3 regions of the Saccharopolyspora sp. NPDC047091 genome follow, and region 2 is predicted to be linked to each of the others. Evidence: riboswitches for the same ligand, from Rfam matches in the RefSeq annotation. Region 2 holds a riboswitch; each other region holds the start of a gene.

Region 1 (4,661 bases), on a different contig from region 2:
GCCGCGCTGCAACGGATCTGGTCGACCACGTCCTGATCCCACGCGGGATCCGAGCTCCTCGCCGACGGCGGGGAGCGGGTTCCGCGCGCCCGGAACACCCCGAAAGAGGAACCATGACCGGTCACATCGTCAGCTTCTACGACCTCAACGACATCACCGAGGCCGAACTGCGCAAGCACCTGCCGGACTTGCCGGACCTGCGGATCACCGAGATCGGGCCCGAGCAGGACCCGGCCGATCACCTGGACGCGCTGGCCACCGCGACGATCGTGCTGGCCCCGCTGGAGAAGGAGCGGCGGATCGACGCCGGGCTGCTGGACGCGATGCCGCGCTGCGAGCTCGTGCAGTCCGTCGCGGTCGGCTTCGACGGCGTGGACCACCTCGCCGCCGCCGAGCGCGGCATCCCGGTGGCGAACCTGCCCGGGTTCAACGCCGACGCGGTCGCCGACTGGACCGTCGGCTCGCTGCTGTCGCTGCTGCGGCACTACGCGGGCGGGCACCGCAAGGTGGAATCCGGCGGCTGGGGGCCGGAAGGGCTGCGCGGCCGCGACCTGGCGGCGCTCACCGTCGGCATCCTCGGCTTCGGCAACATCGGCCGCGCGGTGGCCCGCCGCCTGGACGGGTTCGGCGCCCGGGTGGTGGTGCACGACCCGGTGCCGTCCGAGCCGGGGCGCGAGTACCTCCCGCTGGCGGAGGCGGTGGCCGCCGCGGACGTGCTGAGCCTGCACCTGCCGCTGAACACCGCCACCCGCGGCCTGATCGGTGACGAGCTGCTCGCGCGGATGCCCCGCGGCGGGTACGTGCTCAACGCGGGCCGCGGCGGAGTCCTCGACGAGCGGGCGCTGGTGCGGGCCCTGGACTCCGGGCGGCTGGCGGGGGCGGCGCTGGACGTGTTCGAGCAGGAACCGCTGCCCGCGGACTCGCCGTTGCGGGGACGGGCGGACGTGCTGCTCAACCCGCACACCGCGGGCGTGACCTGGGACGCCTACCACAACCTCCGCGGCGCGCTGTTCGCGAAGCTGGGCGCCGTGCTGGCCGGGGAACGGCCCGCCGACGTCGTCAACGGGGTCGAGCCGCGGCCCCGCTGAAGTTGGCGGGTTCTCGTCATCGGGGCCTGTTTTCGGGGGCGGGGGCGCCGGTGGTCCTGGTCCGCTCGGGGCAGCCGGTGCGCCGGGCCGGTCGCTCGATTCCTGGGCGGTACGGCCGAAGTCGCGTTCCTGCCGGAGGCGTCCGCTGGACGCGCGGGACATCATCAGCGCGTCCAGCGGGGAGGGCGCGAGTTCTCCGGATCGACCCGATCCGGACCGGATCAACGGCAGGCGTGATGAGTGTGAACGAGAAGGTTGCGGTGGCCCGCATCGGCGCGGTTCGGCTCGGCTCGATCGGCTTGGCCGTCGTCGCCGCGCTGTCGCTGGCGGGATGCGGCGGCGTGCAGGTCGACTCCCCGAAGGACGTCGCCGGTGAGAAGTCCTGCGACCTGGTGCCCGAGCAGACGGTGCACGAGCTGGGATTCCACCTGGGCGGCAAGGACGACGCGGGCACGTGCACCTGGAGCACCCCGCGGGACAGCGTGCGGCTGGAGGTCGGCGTGGTCGCCGACCGGTCGTTGCAGGACTTCCAGGACGAGGCCGACAAGTACTCCGACTTCGGCGAGCTGACCATCGGCGGGCACCCGGCGGTGCGCGCGAACTCCGGTGACCCGAAGGCCGACGGCACCTGCGAGCTGGTCGTGGCGGCCGCCTCGGACCAGGCGGTGTCGGCCAAGGCGAAGATCCCGAGCGGTGCCACGGCGGACCCGTGCGAGCTCGCCCAGCGGGCGCTGGACGCGGGCGTGCCTTCCTGGCCCGCGGCCTAGTCCGCGGCGCGGGGCGGGAGGTTTCGGTGGTCCCGTTTCGGTGACCGGCGCTCGCGAATTCGGCGGGCCCGCGTTCGGTGCGTCCCGCGTCCGTCGCATCCCGCGTCCGGTGGTCCCGCGCTCGGTGGTGCGGTGCCGCCGGGCGCGGGAGTCGCCGATGTCATATTCGCGGATGGCGATGCGTGCACCGGTGTCCGCCACCTGCGACGACACCCGTTCCACCGGCCGCGGTGCGGGTTCCGCGCGGTGGCCGCGGTCTTGACATCGGACACCGGGGCTGCGAACTTCTGACCCGTTCCAACGACGGTGTGCAGGAAGCCGGTGCGAATCCGGCGCGGTCCCGCCACTGTGAGTGGGGAGTCGACCTCCATCCGAGCCACTGCCGGTTCCCGGCGGGAAGGCCGGAGGCCGGCGCCGATCCACGAGCCAGGAGACTGGCACCGTCGTGCCGATTCGTGCGGGGTCGCGGAGCCCCGGAGGAGGTACGTGGTGTCGCGCATCGCCGCATCGCGCCGGGAGATCCGGCGCATCGTCCACATCGGACATTAGTCGTCCCCGCGGGTTCGTCCCGCCGCTGTGCGTTCCGTTCCGGTTCCTGCTCGGGGAGACACGTGCGTCCTGCCACCACTGAACGATCCTATGTGGACTCGCTGGTCGAGTCCGCGCTGTCCGGCCACTTCCGCGATGCGGGCGGGAACGGCCCGGCGGAGCTCTCCGCCGCCGTCGCGTTCCTGACCGTGCAGGCCGCCCGGCACACCGGTCGTGGCACCGGGTACGTCAACACCGTGCTCAGCGTCCGGGTGGGGGAGGCCGTCGGCTCCTGCGCGGTCGAACCCGGTTCCCTCGACGAGGAAGCGGTGCGCCAGGTCGTGGGCCGCCCCGTCGACGAACTGCTGCGGCACCCGCTGCTGCCGGTGCGGGTCGCCGCCCTCGACGCCTACCTCGCCGCCCGCACCTCGCACGCCGCGCACCCGCTGTCCCGGCAGGTGGTGATCCCCGCGGGCGATTCACTGGCCAAGTCCACCGCCCGCGCCCGTGCGGTCGCCGCGATCACCGCGGTCCCCGACGGCGGCCGGGTCGCGGTGATCGGCGTGGTGAACTCGCTGCTAGCCGCGCTGCGGGACCGCGGGCTCGACTACGCGCCCTGCGACCTCAAGGGCGGCCTCACCGAGTGGGACGAGCCGATCAGCACCGACCACGCCGCCGCGATCGACGGCGCGGACGCGGTGCTGGCCTCCGGCATGGTCCTCGGCAACGGCACCTTCGACGACATCGCCGCGGCCTGCGCCGCCCGCGACCTGCCGCTGACCCTGTTCGCGCAGACCGGTTCCGCGGTGCTGCGGGAACTCGTCGGCGGCCCGGTGCGCGCGCTGTCCGCCGAGCCGTACCCGTTCTTCTGGCTCTCCGGCGAGGCCACCACCGTGCACACCTTCCAAGCCGCCCGCGCCACCGAGGTCGTGCGGTGACGGGTCGCGCGCCCGCCCGCTGCGACTCGCCCCTGGACCTGATCGGCGGTACCCCGCTGCTGCGGGTCACCGCGCCGATCGCGTTCCCGCACCCGGGGTTCTGGGCGAAGCTGGAGAGCGCCGCGCCGGGCGGCATGAAGGCCCGCGCCGCGCACGCCATGCTCACCGGCGCCCGCGCCCGCGGCGAACTGCGGCCCGGCGGCACGGTCGTCGAATCCACCAGCGGAACCCTGGGCATCGGACTGGCCTACGTCGGAGCGGCGCTGGGCCACCCGGTGGTCGTGGTGGCCGACGCGGAGCTCGACGCGCAGACCCGCGCGCTGCTCACCGCGCACGGGGTGCGGGTGGAGCTGGTGCGCGCACCGCACCCGGTGGGCGGCTGGCAGCGCGCGCGGCTGGACCGGGTCCGGGAGCTGCTGGCCGAACTGCCCGGCGCGTACTGGCCGGACCAGTACGGCAATCCGGACAACGTCCGCGGTTACCGCGCGCTCGGCCACGAACTGCTCGACCAGCTGCCCGACGCGGAAGCGGTGGTGTGCAGCGTCGGCACCGGCGGGCACAGCGCGGGCATCGCGCAGGTGCTGCGCGAACGCGCCCCCGGGGTGCGGCTGGTCGGGGTGGACGCGGCGGGCTCCACGGTGTTCGGCGATCCGGTGGCGAAGCGCGTGATGCGCGGCCTCGGCAGCAGCATCCACCCCGGCAACGTGGACTACCCGGCGTTCGACGAGGTGCACCTGGTCGGTGCCGCGGAGGCCGTCGCCGCCTGCCACCGGCTCGCCGCGGACGCGTTCGTCACCGGCGGGTGGAGCACCGGTGCGGTGGCGCTGGTCGCGTCCTGGTGCGCCCGCGAGCTCGGCGCGGACCGGGTCGCCGCGGTCTTCCCGGACGGGCCGCACCGCTACTGGGGGACGATCTACGACCCGGACTTCCTCGCCGCGCAGGACTTCCCGGAACCGGTCGCCGAACCGGTGGACGCGGACGGCATTCCGTCCGAAGTGGACAGCAAGACGACGTGGAGGAGGTCGCGCAAGGTGGTCGATCCGTGTGCCCGGCGAGCCGACGGCCCGGCGGAATGCCCGGTCTGCGAGGTGCGGCCGTGAACCGCGCCGCGTTCGCCCGGCTGTCCCCGGCCGCGAAGCTGCTGGTGATCAACCAGTTCGGCATCAACGTCGGCTTCTACATGCTGATGCCGTTCCTGGCCGCGTACATGAGCGGGAATCTCGGCTACGGCGCCGCCGTGGTCGGGCTCGTGCTCGGGGTGCGGAACCTGAGCCAGCAGGGCATGTTCCTGCTCGGCGGTACCGCCGCGGACCGGCTCGGCTGCCGGCCGATGATCATCG
Region 2 (4,661 bases):
AGCAGCGTCAGCGCGGTGAGCAGCCCGGTGGTGGCGGCGTTGCCGGTGATCTCGTCGAGCACGGGCCTGCCGGTGCGCAGCGAGGTGCCGAGGTCGCCGTGCAGCACCCCGCCCGCCCACTGCGCGAACCGGGTGCCCCAGGGCAGGTCGAGCCCGAGCCGTTCCCGCAGCACCCGGACCTGCCCGGTGTCGGCGTGGTCGCCGAGCACGACCTGCGCGGTGTCGCCGGGCAGCAGCGCGGTGAGCGCGAACACGCCGACGGCGACCACCGCGATCTGCACGAGCGCGACGCCGAGCCGGGGCAGCACCGCGGCGGAGACCCGCGCGGCGGGCGCGATCAACCCACGCTCACCCGGTCGAACCTGGCCCAGTCCAGCGAGTTCGGCGGTGCGCCCCGCACTCCGGAGACGGCGGTGGAGGTGGCGACGTTCCAGCCGCTGAACCCCCACACCACGTTCCCGCTGCTCTCCCGGGCGAGCCGCTGCGCGCGCACCAGCAGATCGGCGCGGTGCGCGTCGTCGGCGGTGGCGAGCGCTTCGGCGTAGAGCGCGTCGAACTCGGCGGACCGGTATCCGGTGTAGTTGTTGCTCCCGGCGTCGGAGGTCATCCGCTGCCCGAGGAACGTCGGCACCGGCAGCGCGGCGGTCCGGGACAGCGAGGCGACCCCGTGCTCCTTGATGTCGGAGAAGTACGTCTCGGACGGCCCGATCCGCGGCGACACCCGCATCCCGGCTTCGCCGAGCTGCTGGGCGATGAGGCTGGCGGCGGATTCGAAGTAGGGGTCGACGGAGCTGGTCTGCAACTCCCAGCTCAGCCCGTCGACGCCGGCCTCGCGCAGCAGCGCCCGGGCCCGGCCGAGGTCGCGCGTGGGCGCGGGCAGATCCGCCGGGTAGTACTTCAACCCGGCGCCGAACAGGTCGTTGCCGAGCCTGCCCTGGCCGCTGAGCGCGATGTCCAGCAGCGCCTGCCGGTCCAGCCCGGCGCGCACCGCCTGCACCAGCCGCGGATCGGAGAACGGTGGCCGGTCCACCTTCAGCAGCAGCGCCTGCATGGTGCCGAACGGCGCCGAGTGCACCCGCGCCCGGCCGCCCTGCTCCAGCAGCCGCACCGAGTTGGCGCTCACGTCGTGCGCGTAGTCGACCTGCCCGGACAGCAGCGCGTTGACCCGCGCGCTCTCCTGCTCCATCGGCACGAATTCCAGCTCGGCCGGGGTGGCGGGTCCGGACCAGTGCCGGTCGAAGCGGGCGAACACGGCGGGCCCACCCGGTTCGAACGAGACGAAGCGGAACGGCCCGGAGCCGACGGGCGCGGTGAAGTCGGTGGTGCCCGCGGGCACGATCTCGGTGGCGGGGGCGCCCCACGCGGAGGGGAATTCGAAGTTCGGCGAGCCGAGCACGAGTTCCAGTTCGGTCGCCGAGATCGCCCTGCTGGCGCCGAAGTCGACGTCGGCGAAGTGCGAGGCGGCCTGCGCGGCGGTGGCGTCGTCGGCGATGCGCCGGTAGGTGAACAGCACGTCCTCGGCGGTGACCGGTCTGCCGTCGTGGAATTCGGCCGGGCGCAACCGGATCCGCCACCGGGTGCCGGTCGGGTCGGGCTGCCAGCTCTCGGCGAGCCGCGGCACCACGCTCATGTCGTCGGCGTACCCGACGAGCGTGTCGAACAGGGCTTTGGCGCGGGCCTGGTCGACGAACAGCGAACCGGTGTGCGGGTCGAGCGATTCGGTGGCGCCACCGGCGGGGAACGCCAGCCGCAGCCTGCCCGCACTCGTCCCGGAACCGCCCGCGCAGGACACGAGGGGAACCGCGGCGATCGCGCCGGCCACGCCCGCGAGCAGCCGCCTGCGGCCGAGCACGCCGCTCACGCGGCGCGGAACGGTTCGGGGACCGCGAAACCGGGTGTGTGCGGGAAATCCGGGTGCACTGCGTACCTCCTCCGGGGCTCCGCGACCCCGTGCGAATCGGTACGACGGTGCCAGTCTCCTGGCTCGCGGATCGACGTCGCGCCCGGCCTTCCCATCGGCTGCCCGACAGTGGCCCTGGTGGACGCGGCTCCCCGTTCACAGTGGCGGGACCGCACCGGATTCGCACCGGTTTCCTGCACACCGTCGCATTGGAACGACTCGTCAACTTTTCAGCCCGCGTCGTCCCTTGTCAAGGAAGTGTGAATCGCCCGGCATCCCGTCACCGCGGGTCGCGGCCCGATCGCCCACCGCCCGCGGACGGCCGGGCCGCAGCGGCGATCGCCTTCCGGAGAACGGCGGCGCCGCTCGGCCGCTGGACGGTCGAGGGGATTCCCGCGTTCGGCGGCGGAGGGCCCGCGGAACGGCGGCGGCCGCGCCCGCACCGGACAGACTCACGGCACCCGCCGACGATGACGAGGAGCCGCCATGCCCACGCCCGGTTTCCCACCCGGAACCCTGGACGCCACCGGGTATCCGATCTGGCTGTCCGAACTGGACGTGCCGGGACCGAACCACACCGCGCACCTGGTGCGCGACCTGGAACCGGTGCGGGCGCTGGAGATCCTCGGCGCGGATGCCGCGTCGGCCGCTCCGTGCACGCTGCCCGAGCAGCGGCCGGACGAGTTCACCTCGCTGCCGCGCGCGGCCCTCGGCGACCCGCAGTGCCTGTCGGTGCTGCTGGCGACGCGCATCGGCGGCTGGACGCTGGTGTTCGACGACGCGGGCAGCACGTTCCAGGTGGGCGGCCTGGACACGATGCGCGCACTGCTCGGCGGGATGCGCACCGGCGACTGGTCGGCGCTGCAGGACGAGGCCCCGCCGCGGCCCGCCGCGCAGGCTCCCGCCGAGGCGCTCTCCGCGTCCGGCGGGCCCGCGGTGATGCTGCACGCCAACATCAGCGGGCTGCTCAGCATCGACTACGCGGTGGACGGTTCCCGGGTCTACAGCACGACTTCCGACGACATCGACCACGAGACCGAGCCGCCGCCCGCCGCGGTGCGCGCGGCCGCGGCGGCCGCGGGCATCGTCGAACGTCCCCATCTGGAACCGGGCGAGACCGACGAGGCGGCGGTGACCCGCATCGGCTGCGCGCTGGCGGGAGTGACGTGGACGATGGACGACCTGCGCGCGGCGCCGCTCCTCGCGGTCGCGCTCGTCTGATCACCGACGTCCGGTTCCGCCGCGCGGCTCGGGTGGTGTTGCCGGGCCGCCGCGCGGGACGTCGGTGAGTTCGGGTCCTCGGTCGAGTTTCGGTTCGCGCGGCGGGACGTCCGCCGGCGGCCGGTCAGGCGAGCGCGTCGGCGACGAGGTCGCCGAAGGTGCGGTACTTCGCCGGGGCGCCGTCGGCGGTGTCCCAGACGCAGGCGGTCCAGCCGCCGTCCGCATCGCCGGAATCCGGGCTCAACACCCAGTACACGCCGTCCTCGTGGTCGGCGATGAGCAGCGAGCGGCGCAGCACGGCGAGTTCGTCGGCGAAGAAGTCCAGGTCCGCCCAGGCGTCCATCAGCTCGGCGCGGAGGTCCTCGAACCTGCCGACGCCGTCGAGCCGGAACAGGCCGTGCAGCTCGTCGCCCGACTCGCTCCAGCCGTCGCTGACCAGCAGGAAGTTCCGGAAGCTCGGCGGCAGCGCGCATCCGAGGCGTTCCTCCGCGGCCTGGACGGCGTCCTCGGTGGCGGGTTCGCGCCCGAGCCAGCCGGTGCGGCGCTGCTGCTCGGAGACCGCGATCCGCCCGTCGGCGACGAGCTCGCGCAGCATCCGCGACGCGAGGTGCGCCGCGCTGTGCGCGCGCAGGAAGCCGTGCCACTCCTCCACTGTGGCCGGTGCGGTCATGCCGATGCCCCTTCGAAGATCAGGATGGTCCGGCGCAGATTTCCCCGATCCGGCCGCGCGCCGCACCCTCCGGAGCCGGAAATCCGCTCACCCGGGGGAAAACCTCCACCTGGACGCATCCGGAACCGGACTGTCGGTGCCGTGGTGCACGGTATCGCCGACGAACCGATCGAGCTGGAGACGACGATGTCCGCACCCGCATTCCCCGCCGCAGCACTGGATTCCAGCGGCTGCCCCGCCTGGATCTCCGAACTCGGCGCGGAGGACCCGCACCAGATCGTGCACCTGGTTCGCGACCTGCAGCCCCGCGAGGCGCTGGAGTTGCTCGGCGGGCGGCTGAAGCACGCACGCCCCTGCACGCTGCCCGCGGAACGGACCGATGAGCACTCGTCGCTGCCGCGCACCGCGCTCGGCGACACCGACTGCGCGTCCGCGCTGCTGGCCGGGCGGATCGGCGGGTGGACGTTCGTGTTCGACGACGCGGGGCACACCAGCGCGGTGTCGGACGAGCAGGGCAGGTTCGAGTCCCCCGCGGTCGCGCTGTCCCGCACCGGAGGCGCGGCGCTGGGCCTGGCGCACAACTTCAGCGGACCGAGCTGCGCCCTGGACTTCGCCGAGCACGGCGCCGAAGTGCTGTCCACCAACTCCGACGACATCGACTTCGACGTGCCCGGCCTGACCGGGCGGTTGCGGGAGGCGGTGGAGGCCGCCGGGATCGTCGAGCAGGACTACCTGGACCCAGGTGAACGGGACCCGGACGCGGTGATCCGCACCGGCTGCGTCCTGGCCGGCATCACCGGTTGGACCCTGGCGGACGTGCGCGCCGCCGACCTGGTCCTGCTCCCCTTCGGCTGACCGGAGCCGCCTGAC
Region 3 (4,661 bases), on a different contig from region 2:
CCCGCGGACAGGTGCGCGGCGAGCCGTTCGGCCGCGTCGGCGTAGAACTCGTCGATGGCGCCCTGGTAGCCGCCCGGGTGATCGGTCGTCTCGGTCGTCACCGGGTACACCAGCGGTTCCTCGACCTGGCCTTCCCGCAGGTACGGCGCGGCGACGGAACGCGCGATGCTGCGGCCGTGCCGGGCGCTGTGGTAGGCGATCACGTCGGCTTCGCCGATCAGCCGGGCGGCCTTGACCGTCACCAGCTCCGGATCTCCGGGTCCGAGCCCGACGCCGAACAACCTGCCTGCCTGCTCCACGGTGCTGCTCACTCCTGTTCGCTCGCGATCGCGTTGATGGCGGCCACCGCCATCGCGCTGCCACCGCGGCGGCCGTGCACCACCAGGTGCTCCAGCGCCGGGTGGTCGGCCAGTGCCTGCTTCGATTCGGCGGCGCCGATGAACCCGACGGGGAGGCCGAGCACGGCGGCGGGCCTGCCCGCGCCCGCGTCGATCATCTCCAGCAGCCGGAACAGCGCGGTCGGCGCGTTGCCGACGGCGACCACGGACCCCTCCAGCCGGTCCCGCCACAGCTCCATCGCCGCCGCGCTGCGGGTCGTGCCGAGTTCCGCGGCGAGGCCGGGGACCCGCTCGTCGCCGAGGGTGCAGACGATGTCGTTGTCGGCGGGCAGCCTGCGCCGGGTGACGCCCGCGGCGACCATCGCGGCGTCGCAGAACACCGGCGCGCCACCGCGCAGCGCCTCGCGGGCGGCGAGCACCGCGCGCCGCGACCAGGCGATGTCGCGGGCCAGGTCCACCATGCCGCAGGCGTGGATCATGCGGACGGCGACCTGGGCGACTTCCGGTGGCATGCCGTCGAGTTCCGCTTCGGCGCGGATCGTGGCGAACGAGCGGCGGTAGATCTCCGCTCCGTCACGCACGTACTCGTAGCCGCCGGTGCTGTCTGCGGTGTTCACACTGCCCTCCGTGCCGCGTCGAGCGCGGCGGACGTCTCGCCGGCGGGGTGCCCGCCGACCTCGTAGCCGGCCTCGGTGGCCAGCACTTCCACTCCTGGTCCGGCCGGTCGGCCGCAGCGGCGCGCGCAGCCCGCCCAGTGCACCGGCAGCGGGCCGGGCCGGGTGGTGCGCCGCGCGTCGGCGCGCACGTCGGCGAGGGACTTCGCGCAGCCGGGGCTGCCGGCGCAGGCGGTCACCCCGGCCAGCGGCGCGCCCGGGTCGGTGAGGAACCCGGCGGCGTCCAGCTCGGCGAGCCTGCGCGGCGCCTCGTCCGCGGGGACGTCGGTGAGCAGCAGCGCGCGCCACGGCGTGAGCCGCAGCGGGTGCGGTGCGGCGGTCTGCGCGGCGCTGCCTTCGGCCTGCGCGGCGCTGTCCTCGGCCTGTTCGGCGCTGCCTTCGGCCTGTCCGGCGATCTCCTCGGTCTGCGTGGCGAGCACCGCGATCTGCCCGGCGTCCAGCCGTCCCAGCGGCGCGCCGAGGGCGAGATCGACCCGGTCGTCGGCGCGGGCCAGCACGCCGAGCTCCGCGTGCGTGCGCACCGGATCACCGGGCGCGACCGCGGTTTCCGCCGCCATGCAGGAGAATTCCGCCCGGATGCGGTCGGCGATCCGCTCGGCGCCACCGGGCAGTTCCGCCAGCCGCCAGCTCTCCGCGCCCAGCCGGCCCCGTTCCGCGAGGAACGCGGCGGCCGCGAGCACCGCGGCGCGGGCCGCGTCGGCCGCGGACACCCGCAGCCCGAGGTCGGCCCCGGCGAGCAGCACCGCCACCGCGCCGTCCGCCGGGTGCAGCGCGACGTCCGCGCCCAGCGCGGTCACCTCGCCGCCGCCGTCGTCCGCGGTGAACAGGAACCGCCCGGGCAGCTCCGCCAGCTCCGGGTCGGCGCGCAGCCCCTCGTCCAGCGCCACCGCCACCGCGCGCACGTCCAGCGCGCCCGGACGGGTGCGCGGCGAGGCGACGACGTTGCGCACCCGCTCGTGCGTCGGCGACGGCAGCAGACCGGCCGCGCCGAGCAGCTCCGCGAACTCCGGCACCGCCGCCGCGGACAGCCCGCGGACCTGGATGTTCGCCCGCGAGGTGAGTTCCCAGCCGCCGTCACCCAGCGCGGCCGCGGTCGCCAGCGCCCGCACCTGCCGCGCCGCGAGCCGCCCGCCGGGCACCCGCACGCGGGCCAGTCCCCCGTCAGCGGCCTCGTGCACCCGCAGCGCGCCGGGGCACGCGTCGGGTCCGGCTCGTCGCGGCACGCTCGTCCCCGCTCTCGTCGATCATGGTCTGGTCCGGAACTCGCAGCGCACGACGCCGCTGTCCGGGGTGCGCGGACTCGGGGGCGCACCGGCGACCGTCGATACTACGTCCCGCCCGGATCACGTCCGCAAAACGCGATGCGCCTCACCGGACGGCCGGACGCGTCGAGTGCGGGATCTCTCGCGCGACCGCACGACCGGCCACTTGACGAACGATCGCCCCGTTGCGGAGAGTTGTCGGCGGCGACGTGCGGAGGAAGCCGGTGCGAGTCCGGCGCGGTCCCGCCACTGTCACCGGGGAGCGAACTCCGAGTACGAGGCCACTGCCCGCGCGCCGCGCGGGTGGGAAGGCACGGGGCGAGCGGCGATCCGGGAGCCAGGACACTCCGGCGCCGCCACCGCCCGGTGCGACACCGGGTGCCGACGACTCCGGGGCGAGGACCCCGAGGAAGGTTGACCATGCGTCCTGCCCGCACGCCCGCGTCCCTGCTCAGCCGGGAGCGTGCCGCATGATCCTGCTGCTGTCCACATCGGACACCGATCTGCTCAGCGCACGCGCCAGCGGTGCGGACTTCCGCCTCGGCAACCCGGCGCGGCTCGGCGTGGACGACCTGCCGCCGCTGCTGGAGGGCGCCGACCTCGTCGTGGTGCGGCTGCTCGGCGGCCGCCGCGCGTGGGAGGAGGGCTTGGACTCGCTGCTCGCCGGACCGCGCCCGGTCGTGGTGCTCGGCGGTGAGCAGGCCCCGGACGCGGAGCTGATGGAGTGCTCCACGGTGCCGGGCGGCGTCTGCTCGCAGGCGCACGGCTACCTCGCGCAGGGCGGGCCGGAGAACCTGACGCAGCTGTTCAACTTCCTGTCCGACACGGTGCTGCTCACCGGCCACGGCTTCGAACCGCCGGTGGAGACGCCGAAGTGGGGCCTGCTGGAGCGGACCCCGCGCCGGACCGAAGGCCCGAAGGTCGCGGTGCTCTACTACCGCGCGCACCACATGGCGGGCAACACCGCGTTCGCGCACGCCCTCTCCGACGCCATCGAGGACGCGGGCGGCCAGGCGCTGCCGGTGTTCTGCGCGTCGCTGCGCGCCCCCGAACCGGGCCTGCTGGACACGTTGCGCGAGGCGGACGCGCTGATCGTGACGGTGCTGGCCGCGGGCGGCACGAAGCCCGCGACCGCCTCCGCCGGTGGCGACGACGAGGCGTGGGACGTGGGCGCGCTCGCCGCGCTGGACGTGCCGATCTTGCAGGGCCTCACCCTGACCTCCAGCCGCGAGGCGTGGGAGGACAACGACGAAGGCCTGTCCCCGCTGGACATGGCCACCCAGGTCGCGGTGCCCGAGTTCGACGGCCGCCTGATCACGGTGCCGTTCTCGTTCAAGGAGAACGACGCCGAAGGCCTCCCGGTGTACGTCGCCGACCCGGAGCGCGCGGCCCGCGTCGCCGGGATCGCGGTGAAGCACGCGCGGCTGCGGCACGTGCCCGCCGCGGACAAGCGCCTGGTGCTGATGCTGTCGGCGTACCCGACGAAGCACTCCCGGATCGGCAACGCCGTCGGCCTGGACACCCCGGCGAGCGCGGTGGGCCTGCTCCAGCGGCTGCGCGAGGCCGGCTACGACATCGGCCCGGTGGACGGCCCGGACGCGCTGCCCGGCGTGGCCGCGCAGGACGGCGACGCGCTGGTGCACGCGCTGATCGCCGCTGGTGGCCAGGACCCGGACTGGTTGACCGAGGAGCAGCTGTCCGGCAACCCGGTGCGCATCCCCGCGAAGCGCTACGCCGACTGGTTCGCGACGCTGCCGCAGGACCTGCGGGAGAGCATCGAGCAGCACTGGGGTCCGCCGCCGGGCGAGCAGTTCGTGGACCGCTCGCACGACCCGGACGGCGAGATCGTGGTGGCCGCGCTGCGCGCCGGGAACGTCGTCGTCGTGGTGCAGCCGCCGCGCGGGTTCGGCGAGAACCCGATCGCGATCTACCACGACCCGGACCTGCCGCCGAGCCACCACTACCTGGCCGCCTACCGCTGGATGACCGACGAGTTCGGCGCGCACGCGATGGTGCACCTCGGCAAGCACGGCAACCTGGAGTGGCTGCCCGGCAAGACCGCGGGCATGTCGGCGTCCTGCGCACCGGACGCGGCGCTGGCGGACCTGCCGCTGGTGTACCCGTTCCTGGTCAACGACCCGGGCGAGGGCACCCAGGCGAAGCGCCGGGTGCACGCGACGCTGGTGGACCACCTGGTGCCGCCGATGGCGCGCGCGGAGAGCTACGGCGACATCGCGAAGCTGGAGCAGCTGCTCGACGAGCACGCGCAGATCTCGGCGATGGACCCGGCGAAGCTGCCCGCGATCCGCAGCCAGATCTGGACGTTGATGCAGGCCGCGAAGCTGGACCACGACCTCGGCCTGGACGAGCGCCCGCACGAGGCCGAG

Evidence for each region. Region 2 has a riboswitch for cobalamin ahead of ABZ805_RS26690 (ABC transporter substrate-binding protein). Riboswitches for the same ligand answer to the same signal wherever they lie in the genome.
Region 1: it holds a riboswitch for cobalamin, as region 2 does, so the genes downstream of both, ABZ805_RS24200 (hypothetical protein) here and ABZ805_RS26690 (ABC transporter substrate-binding protein) in region 2, are expected to answer to the same signal.
Region 3: it holds a riboswitch for cobalamin, as region 2 does, so the genes downstream of both, cobN (cobaltochelatase subunit CobN) here and ABZ805_RS26690 (ABC transporter substrate-binding protein) in region 2, are expected to answer to the same signal.

Annotation. Positions count from the first base shown of each region.
Region 1 covers NZ_JBEYUS010000071.1:9,009-13,669, reverse strand. The annotation lists gene ABZ805_RS24215 (GntR family transcriptional regulator) at 1-36, shown strand, start outside; gene ABZ805_RS24210 (2-hydroxyacid dehydrogenase) at 114-1,088, shown strand; gene ABZ805_RS24205 (DUF3558 family protein) at 1,331-1,855, shown strand; cobalamin riboswitch at 2,145-2,313, shown strand; gene ABZ805_RS24200 (hypothetical protein) at 2,497-3,321, shown strand; gene ABZ805_RS24195 (PLP-dependent cysteine synthase family protein) at 3,318-4,421, shown strand; gene ABZ805_RS24190 (MFS transporter) at 4,418-4,661, shown strand, end outside.
Region 2 covers NZ_JBEYUS010000092.1:3,667-8,327, forward strand. The annotation lists gene ABZ805_RS26685 (ABC transporter permease) at 1-341, opposite strand, end outside; gene ABZ805_RS26690 (ABC transporter substrate-binding protein) at 338-1,861, opposite strand; cobalamin riboswitch at 1,952-2,119, opposite strand; gene ABZ805_RS26695 (hypothetical protein) at 2,387-3,121, shown strand; gene ABZ805_RS26700 (SMI1/KNR4 family protein) at 3,246-3,791, opposite strand; gene ABZ805_RS26705 (hypothetical protein) at 3,933-4,646, shown strand.
Region 3 covers NZ_JBEYUS010000023.1:31,247-35,907, forward strand. The annotation lists gene ABZ805_RS12865 (precorrin-2 C(20)-methyltransferase) at 1-311, opposite strand, end outside; gene ABZ805_RS12870 (precorrin-8X methylmutase) at 308-955, opposite strand; gene ABZ805_RS12875 (precorrin-3B synthase) at 952-2,235, opposite strand; cobalamin riboswitch at 2,489-2,622, shown strand; gene cobN (cobaltochelatase subunit CobN) at 2,745-4,661, shown strand, end outside.